Regions from separate parts of the Rossellomorea sp. GQ25 genome, predicted to be linked through region 1. Evidence: a T-box and tRNA genes for the amino acid it is inferred to sense, from the RefSeq annotation. Region 1 holds a T-box; the other regions hold tRNA genes.
The links. The T-box of region 1 lies ahead of argS (arginine--tRNA ligase). A T-box ahead of a tRNA ligase gene usually reads a tRNA of that ligase, here a tRNA-Arg.
Positions count from the first base shown of each region.

Region 2: it has a tRNA-Arg gene. The T-box ahead of argS (arginine--tRNA ligase) is inferred to sense a tRNA for this amino acid. The anticodon was not compared.
Region 3: it has a tRNA-Arg gene. The T-box ahead of argS (arginine--tRNA ligase) is inferred to sense a tRNA for this amino acid. The anticodon was not compared.

Region 1 is NZ_JCAXEQ010000010.1:43,671-46,953, forward strand. It holds gene argS (arginine--tRNA ligase) at 1-1,350, opposite strand, end outside; T-box leader at 1,402-1,604, opposite strand; gene AC6CIB_RS21405 (FtsW/RodA/SpoVE family cell cycle protein) at 1,656-2,831, opposite strand.
Region 2 is NZ_JCAXEQ010000003.1:230,254-233,536, reverse strand. It holds gene AC6CIB_RS11955 (GyrI-like domain-containing protein) at 1-274, opposite strand, end outside; gene AC6CIB_RS11950 (helix-turn-helix transcriptional regulator) at 384-1,346, shown strand; tRNA gene AC6CIB_RS11945 (tRNA-Arg) at 1,929-2,000, opposite strand; gene clpP (ATP-dependent Clp endopeptidase proteolytic subunit ClpP) at 2,231-2,827, shown strand; gene AC6CIB_RS11935 (HPr family phosphocarrier protein) at 3,005-3,262, opposite strand.
Region 3 is NZ_JCAXEQ010000004.1:243,671-246,953, reverse strand. It holds gene AC6CIB_RS14615 (XTP/dITP diphosphatase) at 1-552, shown strand, start outside; gene AC6CIB_RS14610 (metallophosphoesterase) at 565-1,074, shown strand; tRNA gene AC6CIB_RS14605 (tRNA-Arg) at 1,227-1,303, shown strand; gene AC6CIB_RS14600 (tetratricopeptide repeat protein) at 1,412-2,416, shown strand; gene tig (trigger factor) at 2,576-3,283, shown strand, end outside.

The DNA.
Region 1 (3,283 bases):
GTATTGAATGTATGGACCTGTTTCACCTTCGAAGGTCAGCATATGTTCCAGGGAGAATTCAATATCGTTCACACGATCATTTTTTAAATCATGAAAGATAATGGCGCCAACCCCAACATCTTTCGACACCTCTGAAGCATTTATTAAATGAGGATTCTTCTGCTTAATATTTTCTTCTGCCATATGAATCGCTTCTTGAAGAACCTCTTGGAGTAAAATGACTCTGCCCTTTCTGGTGGACATCTTCTTTCCATCTTTCAGATAAAGTCCAAAGGGGATATGTCTCATATCATCCGCCCAGTTAAATCCGAGTTTCTTCAGTACTTCCATCACTTGTTTGAAGTGAATGGTCTGTTCCTGGCCAACAACATACAGGGCTTCATCAAAGTCATGCTGACGATGGCGATACAGTGCTGCAGCCAAATCTCTCGTAGCATAAAGGGTAGCTCCGTCTGACTTCTTGATGAGGCAGGGTGGGAGATTCCCTTCTAAACGAACGACTTTCGCACCTTCAGAGGTTTCGAGAAGGTCACAATCCTGAAGCAATGTCACGACTTCATCCATTTTGTCATTGAAGAAAGCTTCGCCATTATAAGAATCAAATTCTACTCCGAGCAAAGAGTAAATCGTCTTAAAGGCATGAAGTGATTCATCTTTAAACCATCTCCAAATCTCCGTTACCTCTGGATCTCCGTCTTCTAATAGCTTAAAGGCTTTTCTTCCCTCTTCCTCAAGTGAGGGGTTCTTTTCTGCTTCCTCATGAAATTTTTTATATAAAATAAACAATTCAGCGATCGGGTTATCCTTAACTTTTTGTTGATCTCCCCACTTATGGAATGCGACGATCAATTTCCCGAATTGTGTCCCCCAATCACCGATATAATTGATTTTTTCCGTTGTATAGCCGCATTTTTCGGCAATGGTGGCGATAGAATTTCCGATGACTGTGGAACGTAAATGTCCCATGGAAAATGGTTTCGCAATATTAGGGGAGGACATATCCAATACGATGGTCTTTTGATTTCCGAATTCATGACTTCCGTAATCCGTGCCTTTCGCCAAGATTGCTGAAACAATTTCTTTCCCTGCTTTCACTTCATCAAATCGGATATTAACATAGGGACCCACTGCTTCTACTTTGCTGAAAAAGGGAGAGGAGAGGGCCTCAGCAATCTCTCCGGCAATGACGTGTGGTGCTTTCTTCCATGATCTCGCCAGCTGGAAGCACGGAAAGGCAAGGTCCCCCAAATGCGAATGTTTTGGCGTTTCAATCAACTCGTAAAGATCATTCTTGTTCCAATCGGACAGCACCTTTGTGAGCGCATTGGCTACTATTAATTTCAAATCCATCATCTACACCTCCTGATAAAATCAAACACAAAAAAACTCGTCTCTATCTAACATAGAGACGAGTTTAGCTCGCGGTACCACTCTTATTCCCCAAAAGGGCGCTCATTGTATAACGGGAGATCCCGGTTTTTCTCTACTATCTTCAAGAAAAACTTCTCAGAAGTGCGGTTCATCCCAGGCTTCACACCAGGCTTACACCATCCCCGGTTCGCTTTGATCCACGTCAGAATTACTCTCTTCATCATAGAATATTCGTATATAATTACTATTATTTTACACATTCTGAAGATGAATGCAACCTGTAATTAAGAATCTTCTGAGGAAAACATATACGTTTTATGATGGAACCTCATACTGAATACAAGTCCCAGAGCCAACATATTCCCCATAAGAGAGCTTCCCCCATAGCTGATAAAAGGAAGAGGGATCCCGGTGATCGGAAGTAATTGAATCGTCATTCCGATGTTCTGGAACACATGGAATGTAATCATACTGATAATCCCTGCGCATACATAGGCGTTGAATGGTTCTTTCGTGTCTAAGGCCGTTTTCGTCAGGTGGTAAATTAACAAGAAGTACAAGCTGATTACGACGCTTGCTCCAATAAATCCGTATTCCTCCCCGATCACACTGAAAATAAAGTCGGTATGATTTTCCGGGATATATACTTCTCCATCACTGTAGCCTTTCCCGAAGATCTGCCCGGAGCCAATGGCATTAAGGGAGTTAATTAAGTGAAATCCTTCTAATTTTGCGTAATTATAAGGATCTAACCAAGCATAAATACGTCCAAATTGATAAGGCTTTACATTTAAATATTTTTCAAGCAGCTCAGGAGCCCAAATCACAAGTGAAAGGATAATTCCCCCAAGCACTCCGATAGAAGCATATATCGGAACGATCAGCTTCCACGTAATACCTGAAACTAAGATGATTCCGGTCATGATGGCTAAAATAACAAGGGAAGTCCCTAAATCCGGCTGCTGCATAATAAAAGCAAGGGGAAGGAGAGTCGTGACCCCGATTTTCATTAACAACTGAAAATCTGTTTGTAATGTTTTTCTTGGATATAGCTCATGATGATTCGTAATGATTCGGGCAAGAGCAAGAATTAAGAACGTCTTCATAAATTCTGAAGGCTGTATCGAACCAAGCGGTCCTAGCATGAACCAGCTTTTGGCTCCGTTTCTGTAAGGGGCGATGCTTTCCGGTGAGATGAGTAATACAAGTAGCAGGAAAATCCCTGCACCGTATATGTACCAGGCAAGACGCTTATACTGGTCGGAATCAAGGAATAAGGCTCCACCAATAATAATTCCACCTACGACATACCAAAATGCCTGTCTTATCACAAAGTTTGTCCCATATTGACCTGAGGTCTGGGCGCTACTTATTCCCATAGCACTAACGATAAAAAACAACATTAATAAAAAGAGAAGACCCCAATCGATCTTGTCAGCAAATCGCTGGCGAGTTTCCATAATCAATTCACCTGAATTTCTAAAGATTTCACATTCCTAGTCTAATAGAAATGAAGGGAAATTTCTACTCATGACCAGATAAAATACGGAAGTTTTGACGGGATGTGACAGACATTAAACGACATTGTCGAAATGAAATCAATAATAAAGCCTATAGGAATGGGATTCGACAGAGGAAGAGTGATAAGTAATACCATTTTTTACATAATTGTGATCATTATTTGTCTTCAGAATATGAGAAGAAAGTGCCGTACCCTGAGACGTGACCGCGATTCCTTCCATTTTTATAAACCTAAATAGAAATAAAAAAAGCTAACAGTCCTTCAATATGACTATTTTCGACAATTACCTGCGACTTTTGTCATCATTTTGAAATGAAATAGAAAAGAACAAGTACCATACATATTTGCTAAAATAGAAACTATGAGTTGTGCATCGTGTCAACCAGATGG
Region 2 (3,283 bases), on a different contig from region 1:
TCACTCTGGCTTCTTCTGGTACAGATGCTGATGCCGATGCCATGACGCCGGCATAATGCATCATCTTGTTATTCACCGCTTCGTTCACGGCAAAAATGTAGTCATTTGTGGCTATGTCTTTTAAAACGTCAAGCCTTCCATCTTGGCTGACGTCCTGCCAAAAGTCTAACTTTTCCTTGCTCAAGCCAGCAAAGTCAGTGTAATCGCTCTTAAGCTCAGTTCCTAAACCTATAACGGTAAAGCTGTCTTTTTCTTCTAAGATATAATCTGCCATATTAAAAACCTTCCTTTTTTTAAATTAATCAAGTGATTTGTCATCATCTCTTGATGTGTATATAATAGCGTTTAATAGTATCAAAAATTGATACTATTTGGAGGCCCCGATGAAAAAAGTTGAACGGATTAATGTCATTATGCGATATATCAACAACCGAGCCCACTTTACGATTTCTGAAATTATGCGAGAATTTAACATTTCTCGTTCGACGGCTATTAGAGATATCCGAGAAATTGAGGCCATGGGTATGCCACTTGTATCTGAAGTTGGAAGGGATGGGGGGTATTTCGTCATGCACAACTCTGTCCTGCCCGAGGTCCGTTTTACCGATAATGAAGTCAAAGCTCTTTTTATTGCCTTTATGGCCACAAGAAATCAGCAACTCCCCTATCTAAAGAGCCGTCAGTCTATAGCTGAAAAATTACTCAGCCTTATCTCAGAAAGCCAGCAAGATGACCTTATTCTTTTAAATCAAATCTTGCTTTTTGAAGGGACCAATCCCCATAATCCTGACTTACTTGATCTTTCAGACCTCCCTCATCCAATGTTAGAAACATTCTTCCAAATCCTGCTTTTAGATAGATATTTATTAATTACTATCGAAGAAGAGAAGGTAATGAAGTCTTATCCAATTTATCTCTTGCACCTTTATCATGAAAAAAGCCTTTGGCTGATTGAAGGCTTTGATTTAAAGGAAGATAAGAAGCGGATTTTTCCGGCCGACCATCTCATCGATGTCAAACCCTTCTCGACGAAAAAAAAATGGAGTGAGCAAGCGATTTTAGAAAAACTAAATAAGCGGGAAGAAGCAATCAACCTTGTCCTTGAACTTGGTCCAAAAGCGATTGCCCAGTTCAAAAAATACCACCCTTTAAAAGTTTCAATTTCCTATACGAATCCTTACCAAACCACAGCTGTTTTAAAGACGTTTGTCAATGTTAATAGACCCGGGGAATTGACCGAAATAACAAACTGGTTGCTTTTCCTCGGTGAGGATCTCGAGGTCAGGGAAATGCCAGAAAAAGTCTTAGAATGTTTACAAAAGAGATTAGGCTTATACTGCCCATAACAGCATTTAAAGCAGCGGAAACAAGTAAAAAAAGGGTTCTATAGGTGTTCGGACACAGGGGTAACTGGAAACTAGCCAAGCATAAACTGATTTGGATTTTAACCCTTGTTATAACAGTAAAATGAGCATACCAATTATAAGACGTAATCCTCTTTTATGGTAAAGGTTGTTTTCCTCTTGAGGAAGAAGAATTCTGTATTCTAGTTACATTGTTTTTGGATGCCTATAAGCTCTGTCACGAAAAATCTCTTAAAGATGGTGAGGGGGAACTGCGAAGACTCCTGCGGAAGTACGGCCGTGCCGAGACCCCGTTCGGCTAAGCTGAGGAGGCTCGGCCGAACGCTAGCTGCAAGCGGAGCGGTTCCCCTCACCATCCAGCACACGCTTGTTGACATAGCTCCTAGCAGATCTTATGTTACAAATCAACAAACTTTGCGCAAAGTGCCTTTTAGAAAAATAGCCATTAATATAAATAAAACGGTAGGAAAATAATTGAAGGTGCCATTGAAGAGCACCCAAACAAAAAAGTTCCTATGCTCGTATATAACTCATACAAACATAGGAACTCATTGAATTAACGTACGCCCTCGGAGGGAATCGAACCCCCATTTTAAGAACCGGAATCTTACGTGCTATCCGTTGCACCACGAGGGCATGAGATGAATAACTGTCACAAATATATATTATAAGCTAGAAAGTGCTTGTTTGCAATACGTTTTATTGTTTAAAAAAGGAATGAGTGGGTATGATGTAGAAAGGATTTATATAAAGGTTAATAAAGGAATCGTTTAGTTTGACCTTTATTGACCATGGGTGTATGATAACAGTACAAAGTGAATAAGTAACTCTTAATAAAATAAAAGGATTTCTAAGGAGGAACGAGGATGAATTTAATTCCTACAGTAATTGAACAAACAAACCGCGGTGAACGTGCGTATGACATTTATTCACGTTTATTGAAAGACCGTGTCATCATGCTTGGAAGCGGCATTGATGACAATGTGGCCAACTCCATTGTAGCACAACTTCTTTTCCTTGAATCTGAAAACCCGGAGAAGGATATTTCGATTTACATAAACTCTCCTGGCGGAAGCATCACGGCAGGTATGGCAATTTACGATACAATCCAATACATCAAGCCTGATGTACAAACCATCTGTATCGGTATGGCTGCTTCCATGGGTGCGTTCCTTCTTGCAGCAGGTGCAAAAGGTAAGCGACTTGCCCTTCCAAACGCTGAAGTCATGATTCACCAACCACTTGGTGGAGCTCAAGGTCAAGCTACGGAAATCGAAATCGCAGCGAAGCGAATTCTATTCCTTCGTGAAAAACTGAATCAAATCCTGGCTGATCGCACTGGTCAACCACTTGATGTGATTTCAAAAGATACAGATCGTGATAACTTCATGACAGCTGAAAGAGCCCTTGAATATGGATTGATCGATCGCATCATCACACGTAACGATATGAATAATAAGTAATCATGAAACCCTCTTGCACGATTTTGCAAGGGGGTTTTTATTTTGACCGGTGGAGGGATAACGTCTAAAGATCGGTAAAAATATCGCTGATGGGTTGATCCTTTCTCGACAAAAAAGAACTAAAAAAAGCTGATGACCACTCCCAAGTCATCAGCTTTTACGGGTATGAAGTTGATCTTATGCTTCTTTTTGAACGAATCCTTCGAGGGCAACGAGTGCTTCTTCTTCGTCGCTTCCGTCCGCTACTAACGTAATGGAAGTACCCGTAGAAATAGCTAAACTCATTAAGCCCATGATGCTTTTCGCATTTACTTTCTTCCCATCCTTTTCCAAGAAGATTTCAGATGAGAAGCGGTTCGCCTCCTGTACGAATAATGCAGCCGGTCGTGCTTGAAGACCTGTCTTCAATTTCACTTCTACTTGTTTTTCCACCATAATCATTTCTCTCCCCTTTGT
Region 3 (3,283 bases), on a different contig from region 1:
AAAGAGTTTCAACATATGTTTGCTCCATACGGGTATGAGGTACAAACATTACTAGACCTTCCTCACATTGAGGATGTTGAAGAAACCGGTGAAACGTTTGAGGAAAATGCCATATTGAAGGCCGAAACGGTTGCGGAAGAATTAGGTGAACTGGTGATTGCTGATGATTCCGGATTGGCCATCGATGCCTTGGAAGGTCGGCCGGGAGTCTATTCTGCACGCTATGCCGGTGAAGAAAAGAGTGACGAGGAGAATATGAAAAAGGTCTTACGAGAGCTTGAAGCTGTAAAATGCTCCGACCGTACGGCACGTTTTCACTGTATCTTAGCCATTGCTGGACCTGATAGGGATACCAGAACGGTGACAGGAACATGCGAAGGCATGATCCTGCAAGAAAAGAGAGGGACGAATGGGTTTGGTTACGACCCGATTTTCTTCGTTCCGACTCTTCAAAAATCGATGGCTGAATTATCTCCAGATGAGAAAAGTCAAATCAGTCATCGTGGGAATGCATTAAAAAAACTTAAGAACATAATCTCAGACTTTATTTAAAGGGTGAGCGGAATGAAACTATTGGTTGTAAGTGATAGTCACGGATCAAAAGAAGAGCTATTGGAACTATCAGAAAAATATCAATCTACCGTAGATGCCATGATTCACTGCGGAGATTCTGAATTAAGTGCAGACGACCCGGCATTATCCCCCTACCTTGTTGTGAGGGGAAACTGTGATATGGACGCCCGGTTGCCCGACGACCTTGTTGAAGAGGTTGAGGGCAACGTAGTCATGGTGACACACGGTCATCTGTATGGAATTAAAATGTCACTGATGAAGCTACGTTATAAAGCTGAAGAAGTTGGAGCGCATTTTGTTTTCTTTGGCCATTCACACACACTGGGTGCAGAATTGAATAATGGCACTTTGTTCTTGAATCCGGGAAGCATCCTTTTGCCAAGAGGCAGGAGAGAACGCACTTACGCATTAGTAGAAGCGATTGATCAAGAAATAAAGGTAACATTCTTAACTCATGATCATGTAGTTCTGGACGAATTGACTCAATCCTTTCAATTGTAAAATTATTGTGAGAACCTGCCGCGGTGGGTTCTCTTCCCTATTACAGATAGAAAAAACGGTCCCGGAAAAATAAATAAAACTTTTTTTGAAAATCTGTTGACTTATTGATGCTATGTGAATATAATAAATATTGTCCTTGAAAAACAAATCACGTCCCAGTAGCTCAGCAGGATAGAGCAACGGCCTTCTAAGCCGTCGGTCGGGAGTTCGAATCTCTCCTGGGACGCCATATATCCTACATACACAAAGCTTACCTGAAAAGGGTAAGCTTTTTTTGTTATCCAAAAGATATCGTGCTAAACTAAAGGCAACTAAAAAGTATAGGCAGGTACGTTTTATGACTAAGGGAAACCATGAAGGAAAAGGAAAAATTGTCCAGTTTCCAGGATTGAAAGATCGGCTGCTGGAAAAGGGTGTGCAGGCTCTGGAAAAAGGAGAGGTGCATGAATCCTCTCAGTTGCTCACGCAAGCCTATGAATTAGAACCTGATAATCCCGATATTAATACTGCACTCGTGCTATCTCTTTATGAAAGCAAGCAGTATGACAAAGCCAGATACATATGTAAAGAGATGCTCCTTGAAGGGATCGGGGACTACTTCGAAGTCGTTGATATGTATTTGATGATTCTTATCCAGCTTCATCAGCACAGGGAAGTGGTCGACACAATCAATGCCTTGTTTGATGAAAAAGAAGTGCCCTTTGAAAAGGAAGAACATTTCAGGAAGCTTCTCCAATTCAGTGAAAAAGTAGTGAATGGAAAAGCACCAATTCATGAAGAAGAATCATCAGAAGAGGATCAATCTTCTATCTTGGAAGGGAAGAGCCTGGAGGAACAGACGTTGATCGTGGCACAGTTGGTTCATCGTAACATTCAACCATTCATTGGGGAGTTGCAATCAGTTTTAAAGGATTCAGCCGCCCACCCATTTCTGCAAACGATGATCATAAATGTTTTAAGGGAGCATGGAATGGATAAAGAAGTAGATGTAGCGAAATTTGGGGAGGAGCAGAAGGTGTCTCCTTCCGCTTTGGAAGATGTGTTCGAGTCTGATTTCTATAAGATGGTCACAGATTCATTGGATGATCTTCTAGCCCAAACGAATCCTACGCTTTTTCAGCACGCTCAAGAATTACTGAAAAGGCATACCTTTCTACTCTATCCTTTTACACTTGAGGATGAACCGAAAGCAATCGCCTCGGTGTATGCTTACTACACGGCAGGGATGTTTGCCGATGCAATCCTTGAAGAAGAGTTAAAAGACCAGGTTGAAAACACACAATCTCAGTGGATTCTAACAAGACTTACGGAACTAGAGGAAATTTCCTCTCCTAATATTTAAATGCTCTCTGTTGAAAGACAGTGGCTGTATGTTATAATGTAATGGTTGTAATGTAAAAGTTTTTCATATATTTACGATGATAGTGCTAGATTCATACGGGACTATCTACTACTATGCGTAAAAATACAAGATCAATTATAGATTGTTGGAGGGAACAGTATGTCTGCAAAATGGGAAAAGCAAGAAGGAAACCAAGGAGTACTTACAATTGAAGTTGAAGCTGCAAAAGTAAACGAAGGTTTGGACGCAGCATTCAAAAAAGTTGTAAAACAAGTTAACGTACCAGGATTCCGTAAAGGGAAAATGCCTCGCGGAATGTTCGAAAAACGTTTTGGTGTTGAATCACTTTACCAAGATGCATTAGATTTCATCTTACCAGAAGCCTATGCGAAAGCAATCGAAGAAACGGGAATCGATCCAATCGACCGTCCGGAAATCGATGTTGAGCAAATGGAAAAAGGTAAAGAGCTAATCTTCACTGCTAAAGTACAAGTGAAACCTGAAGTGAAACTTGGTGAATACAAAGGTCTTGAAGTAGAAAAAATGGAAACAGAAGTGACAGCTGAAGATGTAGAAGCTGAACTTACTTCACTTCAAGAAAAACAAGCTGAGCTAGCTGTAAAAGAAGAAGGAAAAGCTGAAGAAGGCGATACTGTAACAATGGATTTCGAAGGATTCGTTGATGGTGAAGCATTTGAAGGCGGCCAAGCTGAGAACTATTCTCTTGAATTAGGTTCAGGCCAATTCATCCCAGGTTTCGAAGAGCAATTAATCGGGGTTGCATCTGGAGAAGAGAAAGAAGTAGAAGTTAACTTCCCTGAAGAATACCATGCAGCTGAACTTGCTGGTAAGCCTGCTACATTCAAA